One region of the Cupriavidus sp. DL-D2 genome, then DNA from elsewhere that is predicted to be linked to it. Evidence: predicted binding sites of a transcription regulator. Region 1 holds the regulator's gene; the other holds the start of a gene.
The links. Region 1 encodes sigma-54, which starts transcription at its own class of promoters, with help from an activator protein. Its sites were predicted from a motif close to TGGCANGNAANCTGCTTT; they were not measured.
Positions count from the first base shown of each region.

Region 1 (12,412 bases):
GGGCGGCAGAAGCGTTCATCGTCGAGGATTCCGGGCGCATGGCCTGAGTGGACAAGATTTGGTCCGGCATGAAACAAAGCTCCGGCGCACGGGGGCGTAGGGATGGATGGAGGCATTGTAGCCTGCCGGTACAATGCGCTGCTGGCGGCCAATGGTCGCTACGTATGGGAACCCGCACAAACGTGCAGTCATGCAGGAAACTCCCTGCGTGCTTGGAGCGCGAAACCGGGGCAGAGGTTCGACGGATGTGCGGATGTCCGCGCGAAAGCCGTTGGGATGCCCGTTTTGGATGCCGGTTGGGAGACACGGGCGAGATGCCAGAATTGCCAGAAGTCGAGGTCACGCGGCAGGGATTGCTGCCCCATGTGGTGGGCCGCCGCATCACCGAGGTAACAGTGCGCCATCGCGGCTTGCGCTGGCCGGTGGAACCCGAACTCGAAAGCCGGCTGACCGGACGCGTGGTGCGCCGCATCGAACGGCGGGGCAAATACCTGCTGCTGGAGTGTGTGCCCGAAACGCCTGAACCGCCCGACACGCCCGACACGCCCGACACGGACGTCGCGGGTTGGCTGCTGGTGCATCTGGGCATGACCGGCACGCTGCGTGTCTATACCGATCCGCCGGCAGCCGGTGCGCATGACCACCTCGATCTGGTGCTGTCCGCGTACCCCGGTGCCAGTCCTGGTGCCGAGGCCGATGTCGTCCTTCGTTTCCGAGATCCCCGACGATTCGGCGCCATCATCTGGACGCCGCTTGCCGAATCCGCCCTTTCCGAACATCCCTTGCTGCGCCGGCTGGGTATCGAACCGTTCGATCCGCGTTTCGATGGCGCCTGGATGTACCGGCTCACGCGTGGCCGTAGCGTGGCGATCAAACAGGCACTGCTTGCCGGCGAGATCGTGGTTGGGGTGGGCAACATCTATTGCTCGGAGAGCCTGTTCCGCGCGGGCATTCGTCCCACCACGCCGGCCGGCCGGATCAGTCTGGCGCGCTACGAAAAGCTTGCCGTGGCCGTCCGCGAAACCTTGACGGAAGCCATCGCGCGCGGCGGCAGTACGCTGCGCGATTTCGTGCATAGCGACGGCAGCACCGGCTACTTCCAGCTCGATTGTTTTGTCTACGACAGGGCAGGGGAGCCATGTCGAGTTTGCGGCACCCCGATCCGCCAGATCGTGCAGGGACAGCGGTCCTCGTTCTATTGTCCGACGTGCCAGCGTTGAGTGGCGTCTGAGGCCAGATAAGGCATCGTCGGCGTGCCGATGGGCCGGCGCAACACTTCGCGTAACAGGAAGGCTGGAAGAGACTCGAATTCAACAAATTTCGATAAGAACCCTGTATCGTGTGCGCAGACATAAAAAGTTACAAAAAGCGCCGTTATCCCCACCTCGTGGGGGATAGGCGCGGCGCCTGACATCGGGTCCGCAGGGTCAGCGGGCAGCCCGGTCCCAGGCGTGAACAGGTAGCGCCCAAAACCATAATCCAGCCGAACAGCGATCACTCCATGACGAGCCTCGCCCATCAATTCGAACAATACGGCGCCTGGAGAACCGGGGTCCTTCAGTCACTCGCGGAATTCCAGTCCTGGTTGCAGCAATACGATCTGCACGACGCCACCACGGAAGACCGTGCGCAGCGCATCCAGAGCGTGCTCAAGAGCGACCGGCTCAAGGTCGCGTTCATTGCCGAGTTTTCGCGCGGCAAGAGCGAACTGATCAACGCGATCTTCTTTGCCGACTACGGCCGCCGCATCTTGCCGTCTTCGGCCGGGCGCACGACGATGTGCCCGACCGAGTTGCGCTACGACGAGAACGAGCAGCCATGCATCCGCCTGCTGCCCATCGAGACGCGCCTGCAGGACGCTTCCACGGCCGACTTCATGGAGCCGGGCTCGGCGAATTCGCACTGGACCTCGGTGCCGCTCGATCCGTCGTCGCCGGAAGGCATGCTCGCCGCGTTCCAGCACGTGGTGGAAACCACGCGCGTGACGCCGGCCATGGCGGAATCGCTGGGCCTTTACAACGAGAACGATCCCGACGCCGCGTATGCGGTGGATGCCGATGGCATGGTCGAGGTCTCGCGCTGGCGCCACGCGGTGATCAATTTTCCGCATCCGCTGCTGCGCCAGGGTCTGGTCATCCTCGACACACCGGGTCTGAACGCGATCGGCACCGAGCCGGAACTGACGCTGCGGCTGATTCCCGATGCCCACGTCGTGGTGTTCGTGCTGGCCGCCGATGCCGGCGTGACCAAGAGCGACCTTGCCCTGTGGCGTTCGCATGTGGGGGCTGGCCATCGTCGCGGCTGCCTGGCCGTGCTCAACAAGATCGACGGGCTGTGGGACCCGCTGAAGTCGTCGCCGGAAATCGCTGGCGAAATCGCGCGACAGGTTCGGTCCACGGCGCAGACGCTGGGGATCGAGGAACGCCGCGTGTATCCGGTGTCCGCCCAGAAGGGGCTGGTGGCCAAGGTCACGAACGACCCGGCCATGCTCGTACGCAGCAACCTGATGCAGTTCGAAAGCGTGCTGAGCGACCAGCTCATTCCGCAACGCCGGGAGATTGTTTCGGACCAGGTGCACCGGCTGGTGCAGGATATGTCGCGCGGTGCGCAGCAACTGCTGCAAAGTCGCCGCCGCGATATCGTCGAGCAGTTGTTCGAACTGCGCGGGCTGCGTGGCAAGAACCACGCGATGGTCAAGCACATGCTGCTGCGCGTGCAGGGCGAGAAGGAAGAATTCGAGCAGAGCATCGCCAAGTTCCAGGCGCTGCGTCTGGTGTTCGGCCGCCATAGCGCGGACATCATCAAGAGCCTGCAACTGCGCGACGTGCGCCGCACGATGCGCGACAAGCGCGAACAGATGAAGGAGCGCTTCTTCTCGCGCGGCCTGCGCGAAGACATGGAAGGGCTGTTCGGCCAGTTGATCGGCCTGATCGAAGATGCCGACCAGAAGATTGCGGGGCTGCATCAACTCGTGGAGAGCATGTACCGGCGCTTCAACGCCGAGCATGGCTTCACGCTGCCTTCGCCGATGCAATTCGTGACCTCGCGCTACACCAACGAGCTGCAGGAAACGCTGGCGCTGGTCAATGCGCACTTCGGCACGGTCAGCATGCTCACGCGTTCGCGGCCGCAACTGGTGCAGAACGCGTTCGCGACGATGGCCAGCCGCGTGCTGGAGAATTTCCGCGATCTGAACCGCGATATCGAGATCTGGCTCAAGTCCGTAATGACGCCGCTCGAAGCGCAGGTGCGCGAGCACCAGAAGCAACTGCGCCGCCGCGTGGATTCGATCGAACGGATTCACGAAGCCACCGACACGCTCGAAAGCCGCATCGCGGAACTCGAGGAAGTGCTCAATGGCCTGGACGAGCGCAGCGGGAAGATCGAATTGTATGCGCGCAAGATGATCACACCGCAGCTTGAAGCAGAAGTGAAAGCGGCGTAGGGCTTGCAGTCGAATCGACAGGGGGCGCGCTGCCCCCGATGTATCATGTGGCGCCGCCTCGGAGCGGCGCTTTTTTCATTCCAAGATACCCCGCAATGCCCCGCAAGTCCGCCGCTGCTCGCGCCTCCGTCCCCGCTCCTGAAGCCGTTGTCCGGGACATCACCGTTCCGCCGGATTTCGGTATGCGTGTGGTGAACTGGCAGCGCCAGCATGGCCGGCATGACCTGCCGTGGCAGAACACCCGCGACCCCTATCGCATCTGGCTGTCCGAGATCATGCTGCAGCAGACGCAGGTGGCGGCCGTGATCGAGTATTTCCAGCGCTTCCTCGCCGCACTGCCTACCGTGGCCGATCTGGCTTCGGCACCGGCGGATCAGGTGATGGCGTTATGGGCTGGCCTGGGCTACTACTCGCGCGCGCGCAACCTGCATCGTTGCGCGAAGGCTGTGGTCGACGAGCATGGTGGTGTCTTCCCGACCGATCCGGCCGTGCTCGTCACGTTGCCGGGCATCGGACGCTCCACTGCGGCGGCAATTGCTGCGTTCAGCGCGGGTGTTCGTTCGCCGATTCTCGACGGCAATGTGAAGCGCGTCTTTGCGCGCGTGTTCGGTATCCACGGCTATCCGGGCGAGCGCGCCATCGAGACGCGCATGTGGGCGCTGGCAGAACAGGCCTTGCCGCCGGCTGGTCCGCAGCAGGCCGAGGACATGGTGGCCTACACGCAAGGCGTGATGGATCTCGGTGCCACACTGTGCTCGCGCGGTAAGCCCGCCTGCGTGACCGATGCCTCGGCATGCCCGTTGGCTGCGGACTGCGTGGCGCGCCGCGATAACCTGACGGCCGTGCTGCCTACGCCCAAACCGCGTGCGGCGATTCCAGAGCGCAGCACTGTCATGCTGATCGTGCGAAATGGGCGCGACGTGCTGGTGACACTGCGCCCCGACAGTGGCATCTGGGGCGGCCTGTGGAGCCTGCCGGAGATGGCCGTGGAGTCCGTGCCTTTCGATGCCGAAGCCGCCGAAGACGCCGCACTCGACATGGCGCGCCAGTATGGAAAACCGGAGCGTGCCTGGCTCGCAGGCGAGCTCACGCACGTCTTCACGCACTTTCGATTGCTGATTCGCGCGATTCGCATCGATATGGAAGGAACGGACTGGAAGGGCGATGCCAGTAGCCGCTGGCTGTCGCTCGACGATCTGGACGCGCTGGGCACGCCGGCGCCAGTGCGAAAGCTGCTCGACGATCAGGCGCGTATCGGACTGTTCTGAGCACCTGACCTCAAGTCAGACGATGTGATGCTGCCGCATATAGCGATGCACGATCTCGATGCGTATGCCCGCGTCGGGCAGCGCCATCAGCATCTGCTTGGCCTTGAGGGGCACCGGCAGCAGTTCGCATAGACGGTTCGCGACCCAGCTCGGGTCATCCCACAGATACGGTTCGGAGAAAGGCAGCTTCGACTTATCGGGCTGCTCGGTGTGCAGCGAGGACACGATTCTGCGTAGTGCCGACAGGCATTCGCCCAGCAGTTCGAGCTTGCAGTCGATGACATCGGCGGGGAGCACTTCGGCCTCGGCCACTACCAGTCCGTCGTCACGCGTGGTGTGGGACAGCACACGGAAGCGTTGCCGCCCGCGTGTCTCGATGAGCAGCACACCAAGTTGCTCCACGTTGCAGTCGACGATCTCGGCCAGGCAGCCGATCTCTTCGGGCGTGGTGGCGTGGCCGGGACGCGCAACCTCTTCGCCGCTGGCAATCAGGCAGACGCCGAACGGTGTGCCGTCCCGCATGCAGTTGCGCACCATGTCCACGTAGCGCTTTTCGAAGACGCGCAGCGGCAGGCGGCCATCGGGGAACAGGACCGTGTTGAGGGGAAACAGTGGCAACGCATCCAGGATGGGAAGTGGGGATGCGGTGTCGGTAGAGGATGTCGACATGCGAAGGGCCGCTCCAATGACGCGACAGAAACGCGACGGTGACGTGACGACGCCCGGCGCGCCGTCCGCTCAAGACCGCATCTCAGCCGCCAGAGGCCATTTCGCGGTGTCTGACCAGCACATTACCATGCGCCCGGAAATAGTTGGCGAGTCTTTCCGCGATGAACACCGAGCGGTGCTGCCCGCCCGTACAGCCGATGGCGACGGTCAGGTAGCTACGGTTATCGGCAATGAAACTCGGTAGCCACTTCTCCACATAGGCGCGGATGTCCTCGGCCATCGCCAGCACCATCGGCTGGCTCTGCAGGAAATCCACGACCGGTGCATCGCGGCCCGTCAGCGGGCGCAGCGCCAGGTCGTAGTAGGGATTGGGCAACGAGCGGACATCGAACACCATGTCGGCATCGCTGGGTACCCCGTGCTTGAATCCGAACGATTCGAACAGCAGTGTGAGCGGTTCGCTCTCGGTGCCGCCGTTGCTGCTGATCAGTTCCTTGATCCAGCTGCGTAGCGTATTGGTTCGCACGTTGCTGGTATCGATGCGATGGGCCGATTCGGATAGCGGGCTCAACAGCTCCCGCTCCATCTCGATGGCTTCGATCAGCGAGGTATCGCTGGCGGCAGCTTCTGCTTCCGCCTCGGCCTTGTCCGGCCCTGTTCCGCCATTTGCGCTGCCGACACGCGTCGAGAGCGGATGGCGGCGTCGTGTTTCGGAATAGCGCTGCACCAGCGCATCGGTGTTGGCAGTCAGGAACAGCACCTGCACCTGATGCTGGGCCGACAGTTCGCGCACGGTATCGGGCAGGCGCGCCAGCGATTCGCGGCTGCGAATATCGGTGGCCACGCCCAGGTGCGAGTAGCCCTGGTCGGCCAGATAGGTGGCGAGTTCGGGGATGAACTGGGCTGGCAGGTTGTCGACGCAGTAGTAGCCCGCGTCTTCCAGAACGTTCAGGGCAACCGACTTACCCGAGCCGGAGATCCCGGTGATAAGAATGATCCGCATAGCGACGCAAGGATAGCACCGCATGATGGCCGCGTCATGACAGCGCTTCTCGATTGGAGGTTGCGGCGGGCATTTAACGACAGAACGCGACAGATGCTAAGAAAAATGGCGAACCGCATCCGATTCGCCATTTATCGCCTGGAACCGCCACAGGGCGGATCAGGATCAGGCCGGTTTGGCCGACAGGCACTCGCTCTGCGCCTTCTTGTATTCGTCGCCCTTCTTGCCCTTGTTGGCCTTGGCGCACGCTGCCATTTTTTCCTGCTGGGTTTTCGGCTCGGCTGCGGCGGCCGGGCCAGAGCCGGACAGGCATTCGCTCTGGGCCTTCTTGTACTCGTCGCCCTTCTTGCCCTTGTTAGCCTTGGCGCAGGCTGCCATCTTTTCCTGTTGTGCCGTCTTGCCCGATTTCTCGGCCGCAGCCGGAGCCGATGCGCCTTGGGCAAACGCTGCCGTGGCGAACAGCGGGGTCACCAGCACACACATCGCGATCAGTTTCTTCATGCTTCTCTCCTGGCTGTGGAAAAACACTTTCATGGGCAATCCGAACGGGATGGCGGCCATTACAGCACAAAACGGCGCGTGTGCGGCTGCCGTTGACGCAGCGGCAGGCCAGCTTGTAAGGAAATGAAAACGCCCGCTGAATGAAGCGGGCGTTTGCGGGAAAGCGATGTTCGGAAAATGCCTAGAGCAACCGGCCCTGTCCGCGTGACACCACATCGGCTTGCATGGCCGCGCGCTGCCGGTCCATGAAGTCGCGCAGCGTGTCGATGCCGCGCAGGCGCAGTATCGTGTTGCGCACGGCGGCTTCCACCAGCACGGCGAGATTTCGACCGGCTGCCACCTGGATCTTCACCATGTGGATGGGCAGGCCGAGCACGTCGAGGTATTGCGAATCCAGCGGCAGGCGCTCGAACTCGCCATCGTTGCGGCGGACGAGTTGAACCACGAGCTTGATCTTCATTTTCCGGCGTACGGCCGTTTCACCGAAGATCGTCTTGATATCGAGCAGGCCAAGGCCGCGCACTTCGAGCAGGTTCTGCAGCAGCGGCGGGCAGCGACCCTCGATGAAGTCTGGACCCAGCCGCACGAAATCCACGGCATCGTCGGCCACGAGGCCATGGCCGCGCGAAATCAGTTCGAGGCCCAGTTCGCTCTTGCCCAGGCCCGATTCGCCCATGATCAGCACGCCCATGCCGAGGATGTCGAGGAACACGCCGTGCATCGTCACGCGCGGTGCCGAGATACGCGACAGGTACAGGCGCAGGTGATCGATCACGGCCGCCGACGATACCGGCGTGGTGAACAGCGGCGTGGACGAACGCGTGCAGCGCAGTTCGAGGTCGGGCGGCGGCTCCATGCCGTCGGCGATGACCAGGAAGGGCGGCTCGAGCAGGATCAGCTCGCCCATCTGACGCTTGCGCGGCTCGTCGTCGAGACGCTGGTAATAAAGGATTTCGGGTTTGCCGAGCACCTGGATCCGGTTCGGGTGGATCAGGTTCAAGTGGCCCACGAGGTCCGCCGCGGAGGTGGCTTCACGCGCGAACTCGACATCGAAGGCGCGGTCCGCACCTTCAAGGCCGGCGACCCACGACAGTTTGATGTCTGCTGCGTTGTCGTCGAAGATCGACTGCGAGGTGACGCCGGTGAGTTCCATGCGGGATGACTTTCAGGAGGGGCGGTAGGACAGTGGGCTGCGGCGGGCGATTCCGGCGTTAGGGATGCCAGTCCGATAGCAACTGGTGGACGGCTTCCGGCGTGGGGAGCGTCGCCAGCCCTTCGCGCATTTCGCGGTCCGACAGCAACTGGGCAATTTCGGAAAGAATTTCCAGATGCTGCTGCGTGGCCTGCTCGGGCACCAGCAGGAAGATCAACAGCGAGACCGGCTTGCCATCGGGCGATTCGAACGGGATGGGTTCCGCCAGGCGCATGAAGCCCGCCAGCGGCTGCTTCAGGCCCTTGATGCGGCCGTGCGGAATGGCAACTCCAGCGCCAAGCCCGGTGGAACCCAGGGACTCGCGCGCAAAGAGGTTGTCGGTAACAGTGGCCCGCGCCACGCCATGGTTGTTCTCGAACAGGAGCCCGGCTTGCTCGAAGACCCGCTTCTTGCTGGTGACGGTGACGTCGAGATGGATGTTGCCAGGTGGCAGCAGTTTGGCCAAACGATTCATGGGCGATGCACGAGAAGTCCGAGTGACAAGCCGGCGCGCATGGACCGGCCCGCCGAGTTGGGGGCAATCAGGATATTGAGGTGCCAGTCGCCCGCATTGGAGCGTCCGGCCATTATAGAGCAGGGCTGCCACGCACTTGTGCGCTGCAGCGTCGCGCCTGCGGACTTCCGCCGCGAGGTCGTCGACCGGTTTGCCCACCCGAAATGCTGCCCGACCCGTGCGCCTGCAGGGCGCACCGCCGGTTCCGCATGACGGGACCGTTCTGCCTGTGATTTGTGGTGCAGCATACACCGACATGCGAGAGATGCGAACACCTTCGGTGTATCAATTCGTCGCTTAGTGGTGTCGAGGTAACGCGTGAGGAATGGAAAGTTGTGCGGCAACCGGACGCCCCATCAAAAAAGCCGCGCAGATGCGCGGCTTTGCTCTCTTCCTGTCAGTCCTCTCAGGACAACTGAAACTGTCGTTTCGTTGCGCTGGTTATTGTTGCTGTAGCTGCGCTTCGGCCATCTGGTACTTGACCGCCTCGCGGTCATGCCCTTGCACGCGATCCTTGTAGCGGATCACCTGGCGGTCGAGCTTGTCGACCAGACAGTCGATCGCCGCGTACAGGTCTTCATGATGGGCTTCGACGAAGATGTCCTTGCCTTTGAGGTGCAGATTGATTTCCGCGTACTGACGCTTGTCCTTTTCCTTGTGATTGTCGACTGATAGCAGCACGCTTACGCCAATGACCTGATCGAAATGTCTGACAATTCGCTCCAGTTTCGTTTCCACATACTCACGCAGCGGGGGCGTGATGTCGAGGTGGTGTCCACTGATCTTGAAGTTCATAGCGCTTCTCCTTCTGAAAGAGCCGCACCAGGCAGGCGGTTACGGCTCGGCTACAAAGACTTGCGGAGATTCACTGCGGGGATTTTCAATGCTTCGCGATATTTCGCCACCGTGCGGCGTGCGACCACAAAGCCCTGTTCGCCCAGCAGTTCGGCGATGCGGCTGTCGGAAAGAGGATTCCTGGGGTCTTCGGCTCCTATCAGTTGCTTGATCAGCGCGCGTATAGCCGTGGATGAGGCCGCGCCACCCGTCTCCGTGGAGACGTGGCTTCCGAAGAAGTACTTCAACTCGAAAGTACCCATCGGCGTGGCCATGTACTTGTTCGTTGTGACCCGGGAAATGGTCGACTCGTGTAAACCCAGTGTATCGGCAATTTCACGCAAAACCAAGGGGCGCATCGCGATTTCCCCGTGCGAGAAAAAGTTCTTTTGACGCTCCACAATCGCCTGCGACACCCGCAGGATCGTATCGAATCGTTGCTGGATGTTCTTGATGAGCCACCGTGCTTCCTGCAGCTTTTGCTGCAGTCCGGCAGCCCCTGCCTCGCCCTTCGCACCGCGCAGAATCTGCGCGTACATATCGTTGATGCGCAGGCGCGGCATCACGTCCGGATTGAGCTGCGCGATCCATCCGCTGCCGCTCTTGCGTACAAACACATCCGGCACCACGAAGTCCGCTTCCGGACGGCTGTACGCGTGTCCTGGATACGGTGCGAGGGAGCGGATCAATTCGTGCGCAGCCTTCAATGCTATTTCGTCCACCTGCAGGGCTTTCTTGAGCCGGGTGTAATCCCGTACGGCCAGCAGTTCCAGATGATGATTGACGATAGTCAGCGCCAGTTCGCGCTGCGGGTGCTTCAACCGCTTCAACTGCAAACTCAGGCACTCCGCAGCGTTCCGTGCCCCGACACCGGGTGGATCGAAGCTCTGCAGCAGCGTAAGTATCGCCTGCACCTCATCCACTTCGAACTCGAGTTCTTCCGGGAGTTCCGAACAAATTTCCTCGAGCGAGGCGCTCAGGTAACCGTCGTCGTCGAGCGACTCGATCAGGAAAATGGCCAGGCCCTTGTCGCGCACCGAGATCTTGAGTGGCGTGAGCTGCTCCATGAGGAACTCGCGCAGCGTCGGATCGGCGTCGCGCAGTTGCATCGGCGTCTTCTCGTCTTCGTCGCCTTGCGGGCGTCGCGCGAAGTCGTCGAGGCTCCAGTCGTTGCCGTAGTCCTCGCTGCCGGTATCGTTGTAGTTTTCCTCTTCGCCACCCGCCGCGCCATCGGCACGTTCGGTGCCGTTGGCCTGGGGTTCGGCCGGTGCGGGTGCCGGTGCGGTCTGGAGGTTGACCGAGCCGTCCGCGGCCACGCGCAGCGGACTATCCAGCCAGTCGTTCTCGCGCTCGAGCAACGGATTTTCCGTCAGCGCCTGCTCCACTTCCTGCTGCAGTTCCAGCGTGGAAAGCTGCAACAGCCGGATCGACTGTTGCAGCTGCGGGGTCAGGGCCAGATGCTGGGAGAGGCGGAGCTGAAGCGAAGGTTTCATGCGACCTATTCTATGCGCATCTTTCCGTTGTTGGAACGGAATTTGCTAGAACCTATCGCCCAACCTTGCGTGATCGGAAACGGCTTTGGAAAAACGGTGTGCAGCGTGGGCAGAAATTGCCGCACCGCACGCATCACATGCGGAAATTCTCGCCCAGATAGACGCGGCGCACAGATTCGTTGGCGATGATTTCCTCTGGCAGGCCGGATGCCAGCACCGTACCTTCGCTGATGATGTACGCGTGGTCGCAGATGCCCAGCGTCTCGCGAACATTGTGGTCGGTAATCAGCACGCCAATGTTGCGGGCCTTCAGGAAACTCACGATCCGCTGGATTTCGCCCACGGCGATAGGGTCCACACCGGCAAACGGTTCGTCCAGCAGGATGAAACGCGGCGACGACGCGAGCGCGCGGGCAATTTCCACCCGGCGGCGCTCACCGCCCGACAACGACAGTGCCGGGTTGTTGCGCAGGTGCGCGATCTGCAGGTCGTCCAGCAGGGAGTCGAGCCGGCGGTCGATCTCGGCCTTGGTCAGCGACTTGCCGTTTTCCACCTGCAACTCCAGCACGGCGCGGATGTTTTCCTCGACGTTGAGCTTGCGGAAGACCGACGCTTCCTGCGGCAGATAGGACAGGCCCATGCGCGCGCGCTCGTGGATCGCAAGGCCGCTGATGTGCTTGTCGTCCAGCACGATGTCGCCTTCGTCGAGTGCCACCAGCCCCACGATCATGTAGAACGATGTGGTCTTGCCCGCGCCGTTCGGACCCAGCAGGCCCACCACTTCGCCGCTCTTCACGTCAAGCGAGACATCCTTGACCACCGTGCGCGTACCGTAACGCTTCTTCAGATGGCGGACGACCAGCGTGCTGCTGTCGGTGCGGACGCTCGCAGCGGAAGAGGCGGCAGGGGAGGCGAGGGTGGCGGAGTCGTTCATCGGATACGGAGGCGATAGAAGGGGCTGTGTTTCAGGGCTTGGCCGGGGCCGTGGACGGCTTCAGGTCCAGCGGGGCGCCGCTCGCGGCGGGGGCGCTGGCATCGGCGCGCGGCGACAGCACGGCGCGTACGCGGCCCGACGGGTTGCCCGCGGTGGTGTTGTTGTCGCCGCCGGTGGCGGTGTAGTACTCGTTGCGGCTGTCATAGGTGATCACGGCGCCGCGGATTTCGTCGAGGATCTTGGCGCCGACGCCCGAGACACGTGCAGCGCGTGCGTGGCCGATCAGCTTGTTGACCTCGGTCTTGCCATCGTATTCGATGCGGTCGCCCCAGCCGTCGATGTATTCGTCCACGCCGTCGCGCTTCTGGCGGATGTACGCCTGGCGGCCCGGCTTGGACGTGGCAATGGCGTACTGGTAGCCCTCGGGGTCCGTGCGCAGTTCGGCAGCGTCGGATTTCAGCACCATCGTGCCCTTGGTCAGCACCACGTTGCCGGTGAGGGTGTAGATCTGCTTGACGTCATCGTAGCTGGCATTGTCCGCTTCGAGCACGAGGGGCTT
Region 1 is NZ_JBDKXK010000004.1:148,275-160,686, forward strand. It holds gene ABDB81_RS03605 (tetratricopeptide repeat protein) at 1-70, opposite strand, end outside; gene mutM (bifunctional DNA-formamidopyrimidine glycosylase/DNA-(apurinic or apyrimidinic site) lyase) at 315-1,220, shown strand; gene ABDB81_RS03615 (hypothetical protein) at 1,196-1,531, opposite strand; gene ABDB81_RS03620 (dynamin family protein) at 1,502-3,445, shown strand; gene mutY (A/G-specific adenine glycosylase) at 3,541-4,713, shown strand; gene ABDB81_RS03630 (LON peptidase substrate-binding domain-containing protein) at 4,729-5,382, opposite strand; gene rapZ (RNase adapter RapZ) at 5,465-6,385, opposite strand; gene ABDB81_RS03640 (PsiF family protein) at 6,551-6,886, opposite strand; gene hprK (HPr(Ser) kinase/phosphatase) at 7,068-8,039, opposite strand; gene ptsN (PTS IIA-like nitrogen regulatory protein PtsN) at 8,098-8,553, opposite strand; gene raiA (ribosome-associated translation inhibitor RaiA) at 9,034-9,387, opposite strand; gene ABDB81_RS03660 (RNA polymerase factor sigma-54) at 9,438-10,919, opposite strand; gene lptB (LPS export ABC transporter ATP-binding protein) at 11,053-11,853, opposite strand; gene lptA (lipopolysaccharide transport periplasmic protein LptA) at 11,885-12,412, opposite strand, start outside.

Region 2 (5,576 bases), on a different contig from region 1:
GGCTATAATGTAGAAAATCTACAGCATGGAGGGCGAGATTTGCCGCCCGATATGCCGCCCGATACCCCCACGAGAATCGATCCGCCATGTCCCCAGCTACCCCGGGCCACGCCCGCGCAGAAGTTTCGGCCGTTACCGAACGCATCGTCGAACGCAGCCGTGCCAGCCGTGCCGCCTACCTCGCGCGCTGCGAACGGGCCCAGCGGGAACTAGGTCCGCTGCGTGGCATGTCGTGTGCCAACCTGGCTCACGGCTACGCAGCGCTGCCTTCGGACGACAAACTCAAGCTGCGTGTGGAGCATGCGCCGAATCTCGGCATCATCACCGCCTACAACGACATGCTGTCTGCGCATCAGCCGTATGAGCGCTATCCGTCCGTGATCCGGGAGGCGGCGCGTGCCGTGGGTGCGGTAGCGCAGGTGGCGGGCGGCGTGCCGGCCATGTGCGATGGCATCACGCAGGGCAACGCCGGTATGGAGCTCTCTCTGTTCTCGCGCGATGCCATTGCCATGAGCACCGCCGTTGGGCTGTCGCACAACACGTTCGACGCGGCGCTGATGCTCGGCGTCTGCGACAAGATCGTGCCGGGCCTGCTGATGGGCGCGCTCCAGTTCGGGCACCTGCCCGTGGTGTTCGTGCCAGCGGGGCCGATGGCTACCGGACTGTCGAACAAGGAGAAGGCGCGGGTGCGCCAGCTCTACGCCACGGGACAGGTGGGGCGCGATGCATTGCTCGAAGCTGAAAGCGCCGCGTATCACAGCGCCGGCACGTGCACGTTTTATGGCACCGCCAACAGCAACCAGTTCCTGATGGAAATCATGGGCCTGCACATGCCCGGCGCGGCGTTCGTGCATCCGGATAGCGGGTTGCGCGACGCATTGACCACCGCCGCCGCGCAGCGCGCCCTGGTGCTGATCGCGCGGGGTCGCGAGTACACGCCGCTGGCGCAGGTCGTGGACGAACGCGCCATCGTCAATGCGATGGTCGGCTTGCTGGCAACCGGCGGATCGACCAACCATACGATCCACCTCGTTGCCATGGCACGCGCGGCAGGGATTGTCATCGACTGGAACGACTTCGACCGTCTGTCGGCCGTCACGCCGCTGCTGGCGCGTGTCTATCCGAATGGCGCTGCCGACGTGAACCATTTCCATGCAGCAGGCGGTGTGGCCTACGTGATCGGCCAGCTTCTGGAGGCCGGACTACTGCACGAGGATGTGCAGACAGTGGCCGGGCGGGGCCTGGCGCGTTACACGCAGGAACCGGTGATGACCGATGGCGTGCTGCGCTGGCGCGATGGTCCCACCGTCAGCGGCGATGCCAGCGTGCTGGCGCCGGCGTCGGCGCCGTTTTCGGCCGAGGGCGGGTTGCGGTTGATGGCCGGTAACCTCGGGCGCGGCGTGATCAAGGTCTCGGCGGTGGCCGACGAGCATCGTGTGGTGCAGGCGCCGGCGCGCGTCTTCGAATCGCAGGAGGCGCTGCAGGCCGCCTTCGAGGCCGATGAACTGAATCGCGATGTGGTGGCCGTGGTGCGCTTCCAGGGGCCGAATGCCAATGGCATGCCCGAACTGCATCGGCTGACGCCGGGGCTGGGCGCGTTGCAGGACGCTGGTCACAAGGTGGCACTGGTGACCGATGGCCGCATGTCGGGCGCATCGGGCAAGGTGCCAGCCGTGATCCACGTTGGCCCCGAGGCGCTGGCAGGCGGTCCGCTGGCCCGTGTGCGTGACGGGGACGTCATTCGCGTGGATGCCGTGGCCGGCACGCTCGAACTGGTGGGCGATGCCTCGGTGCAGGCGGAGTTTGCAGCGCGCCAGCCGGTTGCCGCGCCTGAGGATAATTTCGCGCAGTTCAGCATGGGGCGCGGCCTGTTCGGCCTGTTCCGCCGCCATGCGCGGATTGCCGAGGAAGGGGGCAGCGCGCTGGACCTCTCCGAAGCGGATGCCATGTCGAGTGTTCCCGCGTCTGTCCAAACGGGCGTCGCCGTCGCACAATAGGTTCATCCGTTCACACAGCAGGCTCGTTCCGGGCCGTCGTTTTCAGATTCTTCTTATTCGTTTCCCCGGGCGCCACGGTGCCTGGGGTACCGCCGTGCAACCGCAATGGTTCGTGGCGGCTACCGACAAGGGTGGCGACACCATCCGACACCATGATCGATGGAGCAGACATGATTTATATCCTGATGGGCGTTTCTGGCAGCGGCAAGACCACCGTGGGCCAGATGCTGGCGCAGCGCCTGCATTGCGGCTTCCATGATGCCGACACGTTTCACAGCGAGGCCAACAAGGCCAAGATGCACGCCGGCGTGCCGCTGACCGATGACGACCGCTGGCCGTGGCTGGCTGCCATGCGGGCGGCTATCGACGAAGCCCGTGCAGAAGGGCGCACCCATGTGTTTACCTGCTCCGCGCTGCGCCAGGTCTACCGCGATCGGCTGAACCCTCCGGAAGGCGGCGTGACCTTTGTGTTCATGAAGGGCGATGCATCGACGATTGGTGGCCGCCTGTCGGTCCGCGAAGACCATTTCTTCAACCCGGCCCTGCTGCAAAGCCAGTTCGACACACTGGAGGAGCCGCGCGACGCGCTGGTGCTCGATATCCGCCGGACGCCGGAGGCGCTGGTGCAGGACATACTGGATAACTGCCCGCCGGAGTCGGCGTCGTGTGCGGGCGGCACGGCGCGATAGTTTGCGTCTCTCCGGTTTGCTCCCCTCTCCCTCAGGGAGAGGGGCGGGGGAGAGGGCAAACCGTGCAAATTGCGAAGTGGCTGGCAAGCAGAGCCACCAGCCCTCTCCCCCAACCCCTCTCCCACTTCGCGGGAGAGGGGAGCAAAACCTCCTGCCATGCGTAGTCCCCTGGCAAGCATCTTGCTAAACCGTTTTGCGTGCCGGTGCATGTCTCGCACATGCAACCCTTGCGGGAATTGCCGGCGCGGGTATGCTGAAAGCGTTGTCTCGATAAAGCATCAATGAACGGGAGGCCGGCGGCGTCGCCAGACAGTCGTCGGAAGCGGCAGGCGAGGAGACTGCACGCAGCTGGCGCCCATTTCCACGAAGGAGCGGCCATCATGGCGGCGCGGTTTTTCGACGAGATGCTGGAAGGGCGGGAAGATGGCACATTGACGGGCATCGAAGCCGGTCAGGCGTTGCCGACCGGGGCGGTGCGGCCCCACTACCGCAACTTTGCCGACTGGCTGGGCGGGCAGTCCGGCGGGGCGATGGACAACAAACGGGCCGAAGCGGACCTGATCTTTCGCCGGGTGGGCATCACCTTTGCCGTCTATGGCGACAAGGACGAGTCCAACAGCGGCACCGAGCGGACGATTCCGTTCGACGTCATCCCCCGCATCTTTCCGGCCAGTGAATGGGCGACCCTGGAACGCGGCCTGCGGCAGCGCGTGGCGGCGTTGAACCGCTTCATCCACGATATCTACCACGGCCAGGACATCATCCGGGCTGGCGTGATTCCGCCTGACCAGATCTACAACAACGCGCAGTACCGTCCCGAGATGCTCGGCATCGACGTGCCGCGCGATATCTACGCGCACGTGGCGGGTATCGATGTGGTGCGGGCAGGAGAGGGCGAGTTCTACGTGCTGGAAGACAACCTGCGCGTACCGTCGGGCGTGTCCTACATGCTTGAGAACCGCAAGATGATGATGCGGTTGTTCCCCGAACTGTTCGCGCGCAATCGCGTGGCACCGGTGGCGCATTACCCGGATCTGCTGCTCGACATGCTGCGCAGCGTGTCGCCGCAGAATATTGCGGACCCCACCGTGGTGGTGCTCACGCCGGGCATGTACAACTCCGCGTATTTCGAGCACGCGTTCCTGGCCCAGCAGATGGGCGTGGAACTGGTGGAGGGCAGCGACCTCTTTGTCGAGGACGATCACCTCTACATGCGTACCACGCAGGGGCCGCAACGGATCGACGTGATCTACCGCCGCGTGGACGATGACTTCCTCGATCCGCTCGCATTCCGGCCGGACTCCACGCTCGGTGCGGCCGGTTTGCTGTCGGTCTACCGGGCCGGCAATGTGACGATCAGCAACGCGATTGGCACCGGGGTGGCCGACGACAAATCGATCTATCCGTACGTGCCGGACATGATCCGCTTCTACCTGGGCGAGGAAGCCATCCTGTCGAACGTTCCCACGTATATGTGCCGGCGCCCCGATGACCTGCAGTACGTGCTCGACAACATGGAGAAGCTCGTGGTCAAGGAGACGCACGGTGCCGGCGGCTACGGCATGCTCGTGGGTCCGGCTGCCACCCGTGCCGAGATCGAGCAGTTCCGCGAAGTGGTCAAGTCCCGCCCCGAGCAGTACATCGCCCAGCCCACGCTGGCGCTGTCCACTTGCCCCACGTATGTGGAATCGGGCATCGCGCCGCGCCATATCGACCTGAGGCCGTTCGTGCTGTCTGGCAAGGAAGTTCGGATGGTGCCTGGCGGACTGACGCGCGTGGCATTGCGTGAAGGGTCGCTGGTGGTGAATTCCTCGCAGGGCGGAGGCACCAAGGACACCTGGGTACTGGAACGCTGAACGCCGCGAACAACGACAAGCCGGGAGCCCATCATGCTGAGCCGTACCGCCGACCACCTGTTCTGGATGGCCCGCTACACCGAGCGCGCGGAGAACACCGCGCGCATGCTCGACGTCAACTACCAGACCTCGCTGCTGCCGCAGTCGGCCGAAATGGCCGAGCAGGGCTGGTGGGCCATGCTCGATATTTCTGAGTTGACGCACGCCTATGACCACAAATACGGGTTGCTGCATCGTGACGATGTGATCGACTTCATGGTGCGCGACATGACCAATCCGTCGTCAATCATGAGCTGCCTGCGGGCGGCCCGCGAGAATGCCCGTGCAGTGCGCGGATCATTGACGACCGAGGTCTGGGAGACCATCAACACCACCTGGCTCGATGTCCAGCGCATGATCGCGGATGGGGAGTTGCGTCAGGACCCGTCGCGCTTTTTCGAATGGGTGAAATTCCGCTCGCACCTGGCGCGTGGCGTGCAGTTCGGCACGATGCTCAAGGACGACGCGTTTCATTTCATGCGGCTTGGCACGTTCCTGGAGCGCGCCGACAACACCGCGCGGATTCTCGACGTCAAGTTCCAGGCATCGGGTCGCGACGACAGCGACACCGACGATCCCAACCGCGAGCAGAACGATTTCTACCACTGGGCGGCGGTGCTGCGTTCGGTGTCGGGCTTCGAGGTCTACCGCAAGATCTACCGTGCCGTGATCACGCCCCAGCGCGTGGCGGAGTTGCTGATCCTGCGGCCGGACATGCCACGCTCGCTGGTGTCGAGCATGGACGAGGTAGTCGCGATCCTGGCGCTGGTGGCCAACCAGCAGTCAGCGGAGACCATGCGCCAGGCTGGTAAACTCCACGCCGATTTGAAATACGCGCGCATCGACGACATTTTTGCTGTCGGCCTGCACGCCTACCTGACCAGCTTCCTGGAACGCATCGGCGATCTCGGCAACGGTATCAGCCGCGATTTCCTTGTGCCGCTGGCTGCCTGAGTCGATTGCGCAGAGTGGATCACCCGTCCGGCACCCTATGT
Region 2 is NZ_JBDKXK010000019.1:2,954-8,529, forward strand. It holds gene edd (phosphogluconate dehydratase) at 87-1,997, shown strand; gene ABDB81_RS13215 (gluconokinase) at 2,168-2,686, shown strand; gene ABDB81_RS13220 (circularly permuted type 2 ATP-grasp protein) at 3,067-4,542, shown strand; gene ABDB81_RS13225 (alpha-E domain-containing protein) at 4,576-5,535, shown strand.
Region 2: the regulator sigma-54 is predicted to act here: its motif matches at 2,856-2,873, upstream of ABDB81_RS13220 (circularly permuted type 2 ATP-grasp protein).